One region of the Fretibacterium sp. OH1220_COT-178 genome, then DNA from elsewhere that is predicted to be linked to it. Evidence: riboswitches for the same ligand, from Rfam matches in the RefSeq annotation. Region 1 holds a riboswitch; each other region holds the start of a gene.
What was found. Region 1 has a riboswitch for thiamine pyrophosphate ahead of EII26_RS12235 (hydroxyethylthiazole kinase). Riboswitches for the same ligand answer to the same signal wherever they lie in the genome.
Positions count from the first base shown of each region.

Region 1 (5,043 bases):
ACGTGCCGGGGAGGAAGATCGCCGCCTTCGCCCCAAAGGCCTCGGAGGTCAACGAGCGCAACCTCGTGGGGCTCTCCACCCCGCACGGTCCCGTTCTGATGGTCCAGATTGCGGGGCTTCTCGCGAGACGCATCGTCTGCCGGCTGAGGCGGGGCGAGGTCTTGCAGGCCGGGCAGCGCTACGGAATGATCCGTCTGGGGTCCCGTGTTGACATCTATCTGCCGAAGGATGTAAGATTGATAGCCAAGCTTGGAGATAAGGTCCATGCCGGAGTCTCTTCTTTAGGAGTGATGGATCCGTGAGCTTTTTGAAGGGCCGCAAATGGAGGCGCAGGCGCAAGCCGCTCGAGTTCCGACAGATCGCCCCCAACATGGTGACGAGCGGCAATCTGCTCTGTGGCCTGTTTTCTTTGATGCTGGCCGTGGAGGGGCGGTTCGTGCCGGCCGCGTGGCTGGTGTTCTTTGCCGTGATCTTCGACGGGCTGGACGGCAAGGTGGCGCGCAGTCTGGGAGGGGGTACCCAGTTCGGTCTCGAGTTCGACAGCCTGGCCGACCTGGTCAGTTTCGGGGTCGCCCCGGGCATGTTGGTCTATATGGCCTCTCTCAGAGGAGTGGGTGGGCTTTTCGGCGTCGTGGCGGCCTGTTTCTTCGTCCTCTGCGTCGCACTCCGTCTGGCGCGCTTCAACGTCGTCCACGTTCCCGGTCCCTTCCAGGGGCTTCCCAGCCCGGCGGGCGGGCTTTTCGTGGCCTCCTTCGTGCTGGCCGACGCGATCCTCCATCCGGCGGCGATGGCGGCCATCCTTGCCTTCGCGGGTTTCCTCATGGTGTCGAGCGTCCCCTACGCGAACCTCAAGAAGCTCACCAAGAGGAGTGCCGACAGGAAACGCTGCATGGCGTTGCTGGTCATGGTGTCCCTGTGTTTCGCGTTCCTCGGCGCGGCGGCTCCGCTCTTCCTCTTCGCCCTCTACATCGTCAGCGGCCTGGTCCGCTTCGATTGGGGGCAGTGGCTTCTTTTGCCGGAGGCCAGAAACCAGGAGGCCGTCACAAAGCCGCATTGATGCTCGAGGATGGTTGACTGAAAATTTTTCCCGCGGGGGAGCCCAGGCTGAGAGGAGGGAACGCGCGAGCGGACTCTCGACCCCTGAACCTGATCCGGGTAATGCCGGTGCAGGAAGTCGGACGTTTCGGACTGACGGAGGCTCTCCATTCCTGTGGGATGGGGAGCTTTTTTATTTATGGCCGGTGGGAGCGCCCCGCGGCGCATCCGATTCGGGAGGAGGACGATGACCGTGACAAAATCGTTGAAGGACTGCACCGGGAGGGACGTGGAGGCGGCATGGCGCGCCTTGCGGGAGCGGAGGCCGCTGATCTTCCACGTCACCAATGACGTGGCGGCACCGCTTCAGGCCAACGTCTGCCTGGCGGTGGGGGCCTCCCCGCTCATGTCCAGGCATCCGGAGGAAACCGAGGAGCTGATCGCCCTCTCGAGCGGCTTCCTGGCGAATCTGGGGACCCCGACGCCGGACTCCGTCAGGGTCGTGAACCTGGGGCTCTCCGCGGCGCGGAAAAAGGGCTGCATGACGCTTCTGGACCCGGTCGGCTACGGGGCGTCGCGCCTGAGGGTCGACCTCTTCGACGGGATCATGAGGGAACACCCGCTGTCGATCCTCAAGGGGAATGCGGGAGAGATCTCCCTGATGGCCGGGGTGGGAGGATCGACCCGAGGGGTGGATGCCGTTGGGGCCGGGGACCTGAGGCGCGGGGTGCTCGAGCTGTCGCGGCGCCATGGCTGCGTGACTTGCGCCACGGGGCCCGAGGACCTGATCGGCGACGGGACGGCCGTGGCGACGGTGAGGGGTGGGAGCGCCCTTCTCCCCCTGGTCTCCGGAAGCGGGTGTGTCTCCGGAACGGTCGTGCTGGCGGTCGCGGCGGCCTGCGGCGACCCGGCCCTGGGAACGCTCTGCGGGCTGCTTGCGATGGGCATCGCCTCGGAGCGGGCGGAGAAGAGCGCACGGGGGAGCGGCTCCTTTGCGGCCGGCCTGGTGGACGAGCTTCATCGGCTCGAACCGGAGCACCTTTCCGCCGACTCCGGCCGCTGGAGCGTGGAGGTCCCGCGATGAGAGCGATCGGGACGATCGATCTGCGCCGCGCGATGCGCCTTTACGTGATCCCCGACCGGACCGTGGGCGCGCCCCTTTCCCTGGAGGCGCAGGCCCGGCTGGCCCTGGCCGGAGGCGCAACCGCCCTGCAGCTGCGCGACAAGGGAATGGACGGCGGGGAGCTGCTCGGCGAGGCGACTCGGATGCTCTCCCTCTGCCGGGCGCGAAACGTCCCCCTCTTCGTGAACGACCGGCTGGACGTGGCCCTGGCCTGCGGGGCCGACGGCGTGCACCTGGGACAGAGCGACCTTCCGGTGGCCGATGCCCGTCGGCTGGCCCCGCGCCCCTTCGTGATCGGAGCGTCCGTGCGCACGCCGGAGGATGCGGCCCGGGCCGTGCGGGACGGGGCGGATTACCTTGGGGTCGGCGCGGTGTTCCCGACGGGCTCGAAGGACGACGCGCAGGTCATCGGTCCGGAGGGCGTCCGGGCCGTGGTGCGGGCGGCCTCCGTCCCCGTCGTGGCCATCGGAGGGATCTCCCTGGGGAATCTGGATGCGGTCATGGCCTGCGGTGCGGACGGCGCGGCGGTGATCTCCGCGGCCGTGCGCGGCGATGTGAGCGCCAATATGGAACGGCTGTCCCTGGCCCTTTTGTAGGGTTGTCCCAAGACGTCACAATACGGGAGCCCGAAGGACGTCCTTCGGGCTCCCGTATTTTCATCGTCTCGTGCGGAGAGGTCAGAGGAAGGGCCAGGGAGGCATGAAGGCCTCGGGCATGCCGAAGCGCTTGCCCAGGAACATCAGAACCTGAGGGCCGAAGAGAAGCGTCATATAGCATCCGACGGCCAGATAGGGCACCAGGGGGATGGAATCCCCTCGTCCCCATCGGACCTTGCCCCGGAGCATGAGGACGACGATCCCCACCCCGCCGGCCATGATGCCGAAATAGAAGGCCAGAAGCGTGAGGCGCCAGCCGAGGATGGCGCCGATCCCGGCCATGAAGCAGGCGTCGCCCCATCCCATCCCTCCTCGGCTGAGGAGGATGATGACGGCGAAGATGGCCCAGCCCGCGGCCGCCCCCACAAGCCCCTCCAGGACGGCGTCGCGTCCCCCGAACAGACGGACCAGAAGCCCGCCGACCCCCATGGCGAGAGCGAAGGCATCGAATACTTCGCTGGATTCATAGTCGGTAAGGGCGTTCAGAAGCAGGCCAAAGGTTCCGATCAGGGAGATGAGGCCGGCCCAGGAGGGCCCCCAGCGCCAAACGACGCCCGCCGCCGACGCCGCGCCGATGAGCTCGACCAGCAGATAGCGGGGGGAGATGCGCGTCCCGCACCCCCGGCATCTGCCGCGCTGCAACAGCCAGGAGGCGATCGGGATGAGTTCGGAGGAGGCGAGGACCCTCCCGCAGGATTCGCAGGCGGAGCGCTCGCTGCCCCACCAGGGGCGTCCCTCCAGGCTGCGGTGGGCGACGACGTTCAGAAAGGAGCCCATACAGGCGCCCAGCAGTGCGGCGAGGATGGCCGGAAGGAGGTTGGGGGAGGCGTCCATGGGGGTACCGGCTAGCGCCTCCGGCCCTTGTCGCTGTAGAGCTGCTGGCCGTAGGAGACGGCGCTGCGCTGGGGGGCGGCCGCCGCGGAGGACTTCATCTCGTTCAGGGATCGCTCGAACTCGAGCGCCAGTTTTTGCCGGTCGGTCTCCTCTCCTGCCGAGTCGAGCTTGAGATCCCGGTCCAGGTAGCCCATGTCCACCAGGGCCTGGATGTCCCGAATATCCGCCTCCAGGGATGTGGAGAGGGACTCCACGTTCGCCTCCAGCTTGGGGTTGTCCCTCAGAAAATCCCGAACCTTCACGTAGAGCTCGTCGAGACGCTGTTTGCACGCCGGGCAGGTCCGGCCTCCGGCTGCGGTGAAGATCTTTCGGCATAACCTACAAGTGAGCAAGGCCATCTGAATGAGCAACCTCCTGTATGCGTCAAAGTGCGGGACGGCAGCGACGAAGAATCCCCTTTTCAGGACGAGGTCAAGGTCGTTCCGGTCCGCGTCCTTCTCATTGTACCTCATGGAGAGGGCTTTGGAACGGGGGCGGGAGGAAATCGAGCGATTTTTTCGGGTCGGACCTCCATTCGGCAACTTGTTCCTTGCGCCCGGTGCGGATCGGGTTACAATAGCAGACGTGGCTCGCAAGACATTCAACTTTTATAGCTTTGAGGGAGGAAACAGAGGATGAAGCCGACGGTAGTCGACCATATAGGAATAGCGGTGAGCAGCATCGAGAAGTCCCTGGCCTTTTGGGAGGGGACGCTCGGAATCCGGTGTACGGGGGTGGAGGAGGTCCAGGAACAAAAGGTCAAGACGGCCTTTCTGCCCCTGAAGGATACGGAGGTCGAGCTTCTCGAACCGACGGCGGAGGACAGCCCCGTCGCCAAGTTCATCGCCAAGAAGGGGGAGGGGATCCACCATCTGGCCATTCGGGTGGAGGACCTGGAGGCCGCCCTGGCGGAGCTCAAGGAGAAGGGCGTGCGCCTGATCGACGAGAAGCCCCGCAAGGGGGCTGGAGGGGCGCTGATCGCCTTCATCCATCCCGCTGCGACGGGTGGCGTACTGCTGGAGCTCTCCCAGCGCTGAACGTGGGGGCCAGGAAAGGGACGCGTGTCGACAAATACGGGGTCTCCCTGCTGACCGGGCTCGTGCGGCGCCTGCCCCACAGGCTCGCCGTGGCGTTCGGCGGGCTTTTGGGGCGCCTGCTCTGGGCCCTGAGCTGGCGTAAGGTCGACCGGTGCGAGGTGCGCTGTGTCGCGGCCCTGGGGGTGGGGGTCACCGTGGCTCGGAGTATCGTTCGGAGGTCCTTCGAGAACCTGGGACGCTCGGCCGCCGAGTTCGTCCGGCTGGACCGGATGATGCCCGGCCTGCGCGAGACGATGGCGATCGAGGGGAGCGAGCATCT
Region 1 is NZ_RQYL01000039.1:11,474-16,516, forward strand. It holds gene EII26_RS12225 (phosphatidylserine decarboxylase family protein) at 1-302, shown strand, start outside; gene pssA (CDP-diacylglycerol--serine O-phosphatidyltransferase) at 299-1,057, shown strand; TPP riboswitch at 1,082-1,190, shown strand; gene EII26_RS12235 (hydroxyethylthiazole kinase) at 1,289-2,119, shown strand; gene thiE (thiamine phosphate synthase) at 2,116-2,754, shown strand; gene EII26_RS12245 (prepilin peptidase) at 2,836-3,648, opposite strand; gene EII26_RS13190 (hypothetical protein) at 3,660-4,046, opposite strand; gene mce (methylmalonyl-CoA epimerase) at 4,323-4,724, shown strand; gene EII26_RS12250 (lysophospholipid acyltransferase family protein) at 4,727-5,043, shown strand, end outside.

Region 2 (5,043 bases), on a different contig from region 1:
ACATGCGGGAGAGCTCCATGTCGCTGAACGCTGCGGCCATCGCCCCCGCGGTGAAGGACTTCCGCAACCTGTCGACCCTGTCGCTCTGCACGGACGACCTGGAGCCGGAGGACATCCTGACGACGGGGCACGTCAGCCGCGTCGTGGCGCGCGCCGTGGAGTGCGGACTGTCGCCGGAGCAGGCGATCACCTGTGCGACGCTGAACGCGGCGCGGGAGATCGGCATCACGAACCTCGGGGCCGTCGCTCCGGGTTTCGCCGCGGACCTTCAGATCGTGTCCGACCTGGCGCGCCCGCGCCCCTCGGCCGTCTTCGCGATGGGGCGTCTGGTGGCCAGGGACGGGCGGATGCTGGCCGCTGTCCCGAGGCGCAGCTTTCCGCAGGAGGAGCGCAACACGGTGCGGCTGGAGATCCCCTCCGAGGAGGCGCTTCGGATCCCGGCGGAGGGGACGTCGGCCCGAGTGCGGGTGGTGAAGTACGACTCCCTGAACGGCTCGACGACCTCCTTCTCCATGGAGGACCTGCCTGTGGAGGACGGGTACCTGAGCCTGGGCGGGGACCGGGACCTCAAGTTCGTCGCGGTCCTGAACCGCCACGGCGGGGGGACGCGGTTCGTCGGGGTCGTGCGCAATTTCGGAACGGCGCGGGGCGCCTACGGGGCCACGGTCTCGCACGACAGTCACAACCTGGTCGTGGTCTACGACCGGCCCTCCGACGCGCTGGCCGTGATCCGGGCCCTGAAAGAGTGCGGCGGGGGCAAGATCGCCGCGGTGGACGGGGCGGTGGTCGGCAGGCTGGAGCTCCCGATCTACGGCCTGATCTCCCGTCTGGATGCCGACGGGCTGGCCCGCGAGATATCGGGAATGAAAAAAATTCTGCGCAGCGCGCTGGGCCTGGAGGTCCCGAACCCCCTGATGCGCATCGTGTCCCTGGCCCTGCCCGTCATCCCCAAGGCCAAGTTCTCGGACATCGGACTGGTCGACGTGCTGGCACAGAAAATCGTACCGCTGATGGAGTGAGGTGGGAGGGGTTTAGGTGCCCCAGAGAGGACCTCCATCGGTCTCCGGTCCCAACAGGAAAACGGCCTTCTTGTGTGCTGCAGCCCTCGGGGTTTGGCCCGAGGGCTGTCTTATGGGATCATCATTTCAACTTGGCCTTTGAACCGGGATCCAGAAGGGCCCCCACCTGTTCTTCGAGTGACTCTGGCTGTGACTCTGGCTGTAAAGCTGAGGGGGGCGCGACGTTGCGATACTTTTGCAAGCGGCTCTGAGGCTTGTCGGGCAGGGTTCGTTCAATCCTGCGCGCTTCCAGAAGTTTACGGACAACCTTGTTGAGCTGACCGGACACCTTTTGCTGGCCCAGGGCTGCCGCAAGTTCGGCTTTGGCCTTTGGACCGGAGTTCAGAAGGGCCAAAACCTGTTCTTCGAGCGACCCCGGTTCTGGTTTTGGGCCCAGAGGAGCCGCGGTGGTGTGGATGGGAAACTCCAGCCAGAGGCCGTTTCCCTCGTAGCGCAAAGTGGGCGGAGAACCTCCTGCCGCCTTGCAGGATGTGAAGATATGCTCTATGCCGCGTCCCCAGGCCTCAATCATTCCCGCCCGAAACAAGGTATTGGCGATGTCGGGATTGGGCGGTTGGGACGCATGCTTGCCGGTCAACGTCTCGACCGTCCAGTTCGGGGCGAGCTCGCCGTTGTTCCAAAAGAGGAGCCGGTCCTCATAAACGCTGATCTGTATTGGTATGCCACTGGCATAGTCCTTGTGGGCAATGGCATTGAGCAAGGCTTCGCGCAGGGCGTCCTCGGGGATGGGATAGCGTTCCAGCCTCTGAAGCCCGTCATAGCTCACGATGGCTTTCAAATATTTGGTCAAGAGCAGGTCCATCGTCCTGTCGATCTGAGCAAAGAGGGAGCCTCGGATTTCGTCGTGGAAGAGAAGGTCGCTGTTGGTCCGGAAATAGGCGATTTTGACGAAAGCTCCCGTGATGAAGCGCTCCGGGTCCGGATGGAAAAGAAGAACGGCTGCGCGCTTTAAATGATTGCCTTGTCTCAGGTGCAACTTGTCGATAAGATTGGAGTCGCTCTCCTTCAGAACCTCGGCCGTCAGCCGTTTGCTCAGAGATGCCCGATCATCGGCCACGGCGTGGCCTATCAGGAATCCTCCGGCAGGAAGTCTAGTTTCTGAACAGGAGGATATGTAGACCGGCACATCCTATCAAGGGGGCTGTGGTCCGTCCTTGACAAACGCTCCCTCGGCTGTCACCATAGGGTGCACATCGGGGGAGCTGTCGCTGAGAGGGGGCCGAAATCGGGCCTCGACCCTGGAACCTGAACCGGATAATGCCGGCGTAGGAAGATGTCCGTCTCGCCGCTTCAGCCCTTTCTCTCGGCTCGTGGTTTAACCGCTCCCTCCTCCGTGCAGGGGTGCTGCCTGCAGTATTTTTCGAGGAGGTTTTTTGTATGTCCCGTTCGTCGCGTACCGTGATTTTGGTGGAGGGCGCCCTGTGCATCGCCCTCTCCGTGGTGCTGTCCTACATCCGCCTGTTTCGTCTGCCCCAGGGCGGTTCCGTGAACCTGGAACTGGTTCCGTTGATCCTGTTCGCCTGGCGGCGGGGCCTGTTCTGGGGCTGCGGCGCCGGGGTGCTCGCCGGGGTGCTGAACCTCCTGCTGGGCGGCTACGTGACGCATCCCGTCCAGGCGGTCCTGGACTACCCCGCGGCCTACGGAGCCATGGGGCTGGCTGCGCTGTTTCCCCGCCAGAAGCTCTCCGGGCTGCTCGTGGCGGCCCTGGCGCAGTTTGCGTGCCATTTGCTCTCCGGCGCCATCTTCTTCGCCAGCTATGCCCCGGAGGGGACCAACCCCTGGGTCTATTCCGCGGTCTACAACGGGTCGTTCCTGGCGCCCAAGGTGATCCTCTCGGCGGTCGTCACTTGGTTTCTGCTGCGGAAGCTGGAGCGGATCCATCCCGCCCGGGGTCAGTGAGGAGAGGGGCTGCGCCCCGAATGGAAACGCTCCGTCCATCCCAAACGCCCGTCCTTCCAGCCTCTGGAGGATGGGCGTTCGCTTATGTACGGTTACCGTGGGCCGCAGGGCAGCCCTTCGCCCAAGGGCACTCCCGGCAGTGCTCGGTCCGGGGCGGCCAGTCCCCCAGTGCGGCGCTCTGGGCCGCCGCCAGCACCCTCGCCCTCAGACCGTCCCATCCAAAGTTTCGGGGGAAGGCCTGCCGGTGCCCCATGCGACCGCCCTCCCGCAGGAACACCAGCCCCACGTCGACCTCCTCGAAGGGCTCGCCGCGGCGATCGGCCAGCTCCCGAACCACCAGCGCGTAGAAGGCCAGCTGCGCCCGGTAGAGCTCCGAGGGCGCATCCTCCGGCAGGGTGATCTTGTAGTCCAGCACGCGCCAGCGTCCGGGTCCGTCCGGGGAGCGCCACGCCACGTCCATGGCCCCGACCAGCGGCAGGCCGCCGACCCGGACCCGAAAGGGCGCCTCGCGCCGTGCCCTGTCCATCCGGAGCGCACGCCGGATCTCCATTCCCGCCTCGGAGCCCTCGAACCGGCCCAGCCAGTCGGCCAGGGTCTCCCTGGCGGCCGGATCGCGCCACACGTCCCGAAGGCCGGCGGGCAGCCGCGCCGGAACGCGCGGGTCCGACAGCCAGTAGGACAGCGTGTCCCGCTCGCCGGGCCGCACCCGTTCCGAGGGCCAGCGTGCCAGAATCCAGTGGGCCAGGGTCCCCAGCTCCGCGCCTCCGCTCCCCGCGGGGGGCGGTGCGCCCGACGGGTCCGGCACGCCCTCGTCGGGCACCTCCCAGCGGAGGTCCAGGCCCTGCCTATAGCGCCTTCGCCAGGCCAGCGGGCACCACTCGAACAGGGCGAACGACGTCGCCGAGAAGGACGCCAGCGTCGTCCCGCTGCGGTCCGGTGCCGGGATCGCCGTGGGGACCGGCGCCGCGGCGGGGGGGGCGTCCCGCAGCCCGGGAGCGCTCGGCGCCGCCGCGTGCGCCCCATCCTCGCCCACGTACCGGACCTCGGGGTCGACCAGGTCCGGCCAGCCGCAGCCCTCCTCGTCGGCCAGCCAGGCGAGGGCCAGGGACGTCCAGCGGCCCCGGGGCAGGGTACGGTTTCCCTGAGCGTCCTCACCGACGACCCCGCAGAGCCACAGGGCGTCCTGGGCCCGGGTGGCCGCGACGTAGAAGAGCCGCATGTCCTCCTCCCGGTCCCCCTGCGAGGAGAGCAGCCGCTCCCACCGCATCGTACGGGGCTCCTCCCCGGCGTCGTCGTGGGGTTCCCCGGGGCCGGGCAGGAACTCGGGGAGCCCGGAGAAGGCCAGGCCCAGCTTGCGGGAGGGGACCAGGGAGGCGGGGCGCTCGCGCCTGGCGGTGTCGAATATGGCGACGACGGGGTACTCCAGTCCCTTGGAGGCATGGACGGTGGCGATCAGGACGGCGTCCGCATCCCGGTCCATCCAGCGCGGCTCCTCCAGCCGGGTCCCGCCTCGAAGGGAGCGCTCCATCCATCGGGCGCAACCGGTCAGGCTGAGGGCGAGCCCCCTCTGATAGGCGCGGGCCAGGGAGAGGGCGCGCCGGACGTTCCGGAGCGCGCGCAGCCGGTAGCGTGGGTCGTAGCCCGAAAGCCAGCGGCGGTCGCGCACCAGGTCCTCCAGAAGCGCTGCCGGGCCCTTGTGGCGTCCCAACAGCTCCAGCCGCGAGAGCCGGGAGGCCGCCTCGGGGAGCCGCTCGCGCAGCAAGTCGGCCAGCGCTGTCGGGCTTCCGCCCCGAGGGGGATCGGCACGAGCCTCGAGACACCGAAGCGCCTCCGCCTCCGGCACGCCGGAGAGCGGGGAGAGCAGCCAGCCCGCCAGGGCCGTCTCGTCGCCCGGGTCCGCGGCGGTGCGCATCAGGGCGATGACGTCGCCCACCTCGCCGCGGGCGAAATAGTCCGTGCTCCGGTCCGGGAGCACCGGGACGCCCTCCTCCGCAAAGATGTGCTCCAGGAGGTCGTGGTTGTTTCGGTTCCGCAGCAGCACGGCGAAGTCCCTCCACCGTACGGG
Region 2 is NZ_RQYL01000023.1:2,330-7,372, forward strand. It holds gene EII26_RS09715 (adenine deaminase) at 1-1,019, shown strand, start outside; gene EII26_RS09720 (ATP-binding protein) at 1,141-2,205, opposite strand; TPP riboswitch at 2,265-2,368, shown strand; gene thiT (energy-coupled thiamine transporter ThiT) at 2,457-2,978, shown strand; gene EII26_RS09730 (UvrD-helicase domain-containing protein) at 3,061-5,043, opposite strand, start outside.
Region 2: it holds a riboswitch for thiamine pyrophosphate, as region 1 does, so the genes downstream of both, thiT (energy-coupled thiamine transporter ThiT) here and EII26_RS12235 (hydroxyethylthiazole kinase) in region 1, are expected to answer to the same signal.

Region 3 (5,043 bases), on a different contig from region 1:
TGGGAGCGTTGCTGGGGTCGACATAAAGGATGCACTCGCCCGGATGGCTGGCGATGAAGGCCTTGATGCCGTTCAACTGTTTCTCGTCGTCGCCGTCGCAGGTCAGGACCTGCACCTCGGCAACGCCCTCGGGCAGGGTCTTGGCAAATTCCTTGCCCCCCTCCGCCTCCTGGTTCCAGTACTCGTTGTCCGTGGAATGGATGCACATGCCGATGTAGACCTTCTTGTCCGCCGCTTCGGCGGGAATCCAGCCGGACAGGGCGAGCAGAGCCAGGACGAAAAGGAATGCACACGAGAACAGAGCGCCTTTCTTCAGGAACATGGACTTTTCCTCCTCAGGATCCCTCGGAAAACGGGAATTTAAAAAACGCCGAACATCCCACCTCAAGTCCAAAAACTCATGAAGCCGCCTGCATTTTAGAGTAGATTCACCACACCGTCAAGCGAGGGGCGGAATCGCGCCGGTCGCAGGAACATCTTTCATCGCTCCGGCAGGGCGGGCCGTCTGCGGGCCGTCCGTCGCTACGCCCGCGGGCGGCACCTCCTGCGGCCCACCAGCCCGACGGCAAAGCTCAGCGCGCCGATCAGCAGCATCACCGGCAGGGTGATCCCCACCGGGGAGCTGTAGGGCAGGAGCAGCCGATAGAGGGCGAAGCCCGCCGCCCACAGGACGGCGTTCCTGAGGTCCAGCGCGCAGCCGGGATCGATCTCCCGCCTGCCGAAGAGCCAGTAGTCCGTGAACAGGATCGCGAACAGGGGGGCGAACACCGAGCCGATGAAGAACAGGAAGTTCTCGTACTGCGTCATGGGCACCGACGTGGCCAGAACGGTCCCGAGCACGCAAACGAAGACGGCGATCACCTTCTCGTTCAGGCTCTCGCTGAGGTTGGCCGCGCTCACCCCGGCCGAGTAGACGTCCAGGAAGGTCGTGGTGACGGTGGAGAACAGGACGATCAGCAGGGCGACGAGCCCCAGTCCCGCCGAAAGCAGGATCTGCGCGATGTCGGAGGTCCCCGCATAGAGGGCGGCCCCCAGGCCGATGGCGAACATCAGCACGCTTCCGGCAAAGTAGCCCAGCACGCTTCCCGCCGTGCCCGAGAACGGACGCCGGAGCCTTCGGGTGTAGTCGGAGATGAGGGGCAGCCAGGAGAGCGACATGGCGACGTTGAGCTCCACGGCCGCTCCGAAGGACATCGGCTCCCCCGCCGGAGCCCCCAGGGGCGGACGCCCGAAGACCGTGAAGCCCAGGACCAGGGAGAGCACGAAGAGCATCGTCACCACGACGACGTTGACCCGCGCCAGATTCCTGATGCCCATCAGCACCCAAAGGGCGATCAGAAGTCCGATGACTGCGCAGCCCAGGACCTCGTCCCGGAACCCCCAGAGCTCCCCCGTGATGCCGTCCATGGCCTTGGCCCCGCTGACGATCATGATGGCCGTCCAGCCCAGCAGCTGCATCAGGTTGAGGACGGAGAAGGCGTAGGAGCCGTACCGGCCGAAGGAGATGCGGACCGACCGCGCGGCGGACAGGCCGCTTCGCGCACCGATCAGCCCGGCGGGGAGGAGCAGTGCGGCCCCGATGACGTGCCCCAGCAGGATCGCCCCCATCCCCCTCTCCAGCCCGAGGGGCGCCAACAGCGCCCCGGTGAGGATCTCGGCGATGGAGACGGCGGCCCCGAACCACAGGAGCGTCTGGCTGAAGGTGGATACCCTGTCGGCCGTGGTCATGCCTCCACCTCCCTCTCCATCCCCTTCAATCCCTCACGGTAGAGATCGTAGAAATGGTGCGTGGGGCCATGCCCCTTGCCGATGGGCAGCGCGTGCTCGATGGCCGTGGTGACGTAGCGCTTCGCCCGTGCGACGGCCCCGGCGACGTCGTGTCCGAGCGCCAGGTTCGCGGCGATGGCCGACGAGAAGGTGCAGCCCGTGCCGTGCGTGTTCCTGGTGTCGATGCGACGCGCCTCGAAGCGCCGGAACTCCGTCCCGTCGAACAGGACGTCGACGGCGTCGCCGACGGCGTGGCCTCCCTTCACCAGAACGTTCCGGCACCCCATGGCATGGATGAGGCGCGCCGCCGTCTCCATGTCGGCCCGAGAGCCGATCTTCATGCCGGCGATCCGCTCGGCCTCCGGGATGTTTGGGGTCAGGACCTCCGCAAGGGGGACGATCGTCTCGATCAACGAGCCCACCGCGTTCGGGTCCATCAGGGCGCAGCCGTTCTTGGCGTACATGACGGGGTCGATCACCACATTCCGGGGCGCGTAGCGCCTCAGTCCCGCCGCCACGGCCCTCATGCAGTCCGGCGTGGAGAGCATCCCCACCTTGACGGCATCCACCTCGATATCCTCGAAGACGGCGTCCATCTGCTTTTCGATCATATCCGGCGTCACATCCTGGATGGCGATCACCCGGCTGGTGTTCTCCGCCACCACCGAGACGACGACGCTCATCCCGAAGACCCCGTGGGCCGAGAACGTCTTCAGATCCGCCTGGATCCCCGCCCCTCCGCTGCAGTCGGAGCCCGCTATGCTCAATACTTTCTTCATGGCGAAAACGCCTCCTTTCAATAATAAAAGGGCGCCCTCCGAGTCAAGGAAGGCGCCCCGAATCCAACGAAACGCTGTGCGCTTACGGCTTTGCTTCCCTGCGCCGGTATTAACCGACAGGTTCAAGGGGTCAGGTTTTAACCTTCTCAACGAACTTCAGTTCCCCCGCAAACGATATTCGACTGTGAGTCGAATTTTAGGGCAAGGCAGGGATAAAGTCAAACGCCGGGCCCCTTCCGTCGAAGGGAACGACGGGAAGCACGCCCGTTCTGCAGGGCCGGGATTCCCCCGGAAAACCTTACCTTGTCGGGGCCGTCGGCGTTTGATATAGTAGCGCTGCGCTGCGAGAGGCCCCCGACATCCGCGGGGGGAGCCCGAGGCCGCGGCGTGGGGAAGAGCTCGCCGCCCCGTTCCGACGGCAAAATTCGGAAGGAAAGAAGCTGATCCTTATGAATTACGGTCGCACGTACAACTTTTCCGCCGGGCCGGCCATGATGCCCGAGCCCGTTCTGGAGGAGATCGCCGCCGAGATGATGAACTGCCGCGGAAGCGGCATGTGCGTCATGGAGATGAGCCACCGTTCCAAGGCCTTCGAGGACATCCTGGCCGAGGCAAAGGCGGATCTGCGCAAACTCATGGGCATTCCGGACAATTACAGGATCCTTTTCGTCCAGGGCGGCGGACACGTGCAGTTCGCCATGGTCCCCATGAACCTGATGAAGAACGGCGTCGCCTGCTGCGTCGAGACCGGCGCCTGGTCCCAGAAAGCCATCGCCGAGGCACGGAAGTACGGCGAGGTGCGGATTGTCGCGTCGTCCAAGGACAGGAACTTCTCCTACATCCCCGACTGCTCCAGCCTAGACATCCCCGAGAATGCGGACTACGTCTATATCTGCGAAAACGAGACCATCCACGGCACCACCTATTACCGGCTCCCGGATGCCCGGGGCAAGGTCCTGGTCTCCGATCAGTCCTCCATGTTCCTCTCCCGCCCCTGCGAGGTGGACCGATACGGGCTCATCTGGGCCGGAGTGCAGAAGAACGTCGGCCCCGCCGGCATGGCCGTCGTCATCATCCGGGAGGACCTGATCCGGGAGGATCTGGCCCCGACCGTGCCGACCTACCTCAGCTACAAGATCCATGCCGACGCCGACTCCCTCTACAACACCCCCAACTGCTGGGCCATCTACTGCTGCGGGAAGATCTTCAGGTACCTTCTCGATATGGGCGGCCTGGCCGAGATGGACCGGCGCAACCGCGAGAAGGCCGCGATCCTCTACGATTTCCTGGACCGCAGCACTCTCTTCCGGGGCACGGTGTCCAAGGAGGATCGCTCCCTGATGAACGTGCCGTTCGCGACGCCCAGCAAGGAGGAGGACGCGGAGGTGGTGGCCGCCGCCAAGGCCACAGGGTTCGACAACCTCAAGGGTCACAGGAGCGTCGGCGGCCTGCGCGCCTCCATCTACAACGCGATGCCGAGGGAGGGCGTCGAGGCCCTGGTCGATTTTCTTCGGCAATACGAGGCTCGGCGCTCGTAAAAACTCCGTTCCGTCGGATTTTTTCGACTGCGGCGCCGTTTCGCGGCACGCTCCGGCGAACGGCCAAGACCGTTTTTTCGGAAAGGGGAATTTCCTATGTCCATGAGAATCTTGGTCACCGACGGGATGGACGCGGGCGCGGCGGCAAGGCTTCGCGCGGGCGGCCATGAGGTCGTGGAGCGGTTCTACGATCCGGAGGCCCTGGGGCCGGCGCTCCGGGAATTCGACGCCGTCATCGTCCGCTCCGCCACAAAAATCGAGCGGCCCCAGATCGACGCGGCAAAGGGGGGCCGCCTCAGACTCATCCTCCGGGCCGGCGTGGGCGTGGACAACATCGACGTCGACCACGCCGAGGCGGCGGGCATGCAGGTCCGGAACACGCCCCGCGCCTCCTCCAACGCCGTGGCGGAGCTGGCCGTCGCGCTGCTCTTCTCCTGCGCCCGCCACATCTCCATCGCAGGCCACACCATGAGGGAGAACAGGTGGGAGAAGAAGGCCTACTCCAAAGGCTTCGAGCTGGCGGGGAAAACCATGGGCGTGATCGGATACGGCCGCATCGGCCGGATGGTCGGGGAAAAGGGGCAGGCGCTGGGCATGAACGTCCTCTCCGTCGTCCACCGCAACAAGCCCGAGGGCGCGGAGAGCGGGACGATGCGCTTCGTCCCGATGGACGAGCTGCTCGCGCAGTCCGATATCGTCACCCTGTGCGCGCCCGGCGGGGACAAACCGCTGGTGGACGCCGCGAGCATCTCCAAGATGAAGGACGGCGTCGTCATCATCAACGTCTCCCGCGGGAGCAACGTGGACGAGGCGGCGCTGCTGGACGCCCTGAACTCCGGAAAGGTAAGGGCCGCAGGCCTGGACGTCTGGCTCGACGAGAAGGAGCCCAACTGGGCGCTCGCCCGGCACCCCTCCGTCTCCTGCACGCCCCACATCGGCGCCGGCACTGGGGAGGCCCA
Region 3 is NZ_RQYL01000005.1:87,448-92,490, reverse strand. It holds gene EII26_RS03515 (sugar ABC transporter substrate-binding protein) at 1-322, opposite strand, end outside; gene cytX (putative hydroxymethylpyrimidine transporter CytX) at 523-1,728, opposite strand; gene thiD (bifunctional hydroxymethylpyrimidine kinase/phosphomethylpyrimidine kinase) at 1,725-2,546, opposite strand; TPP riboswitch at 2,624-2,723, opposite strand; gene serC (3-phosphoserine/phosphohydroxythreonine transaminase) at 2,996-4,084, shown strand; gene EII26_RS03495 (NAD(P)-dependent oxidoreductase) at 4,181-5,043, shown strand, end outside.
Region 3: it holds a riboswitch for thiamine pyrophosphate, as region 1 does, so the genes downstream of both, thiD (bifunctional hydroxymethylpyrimidine kinase/phosphomethylpyrimidine kinase) here and EII26_RS12235 (hydroxyethylthiazole kinase) in region 1, are expected to answer to the same signal.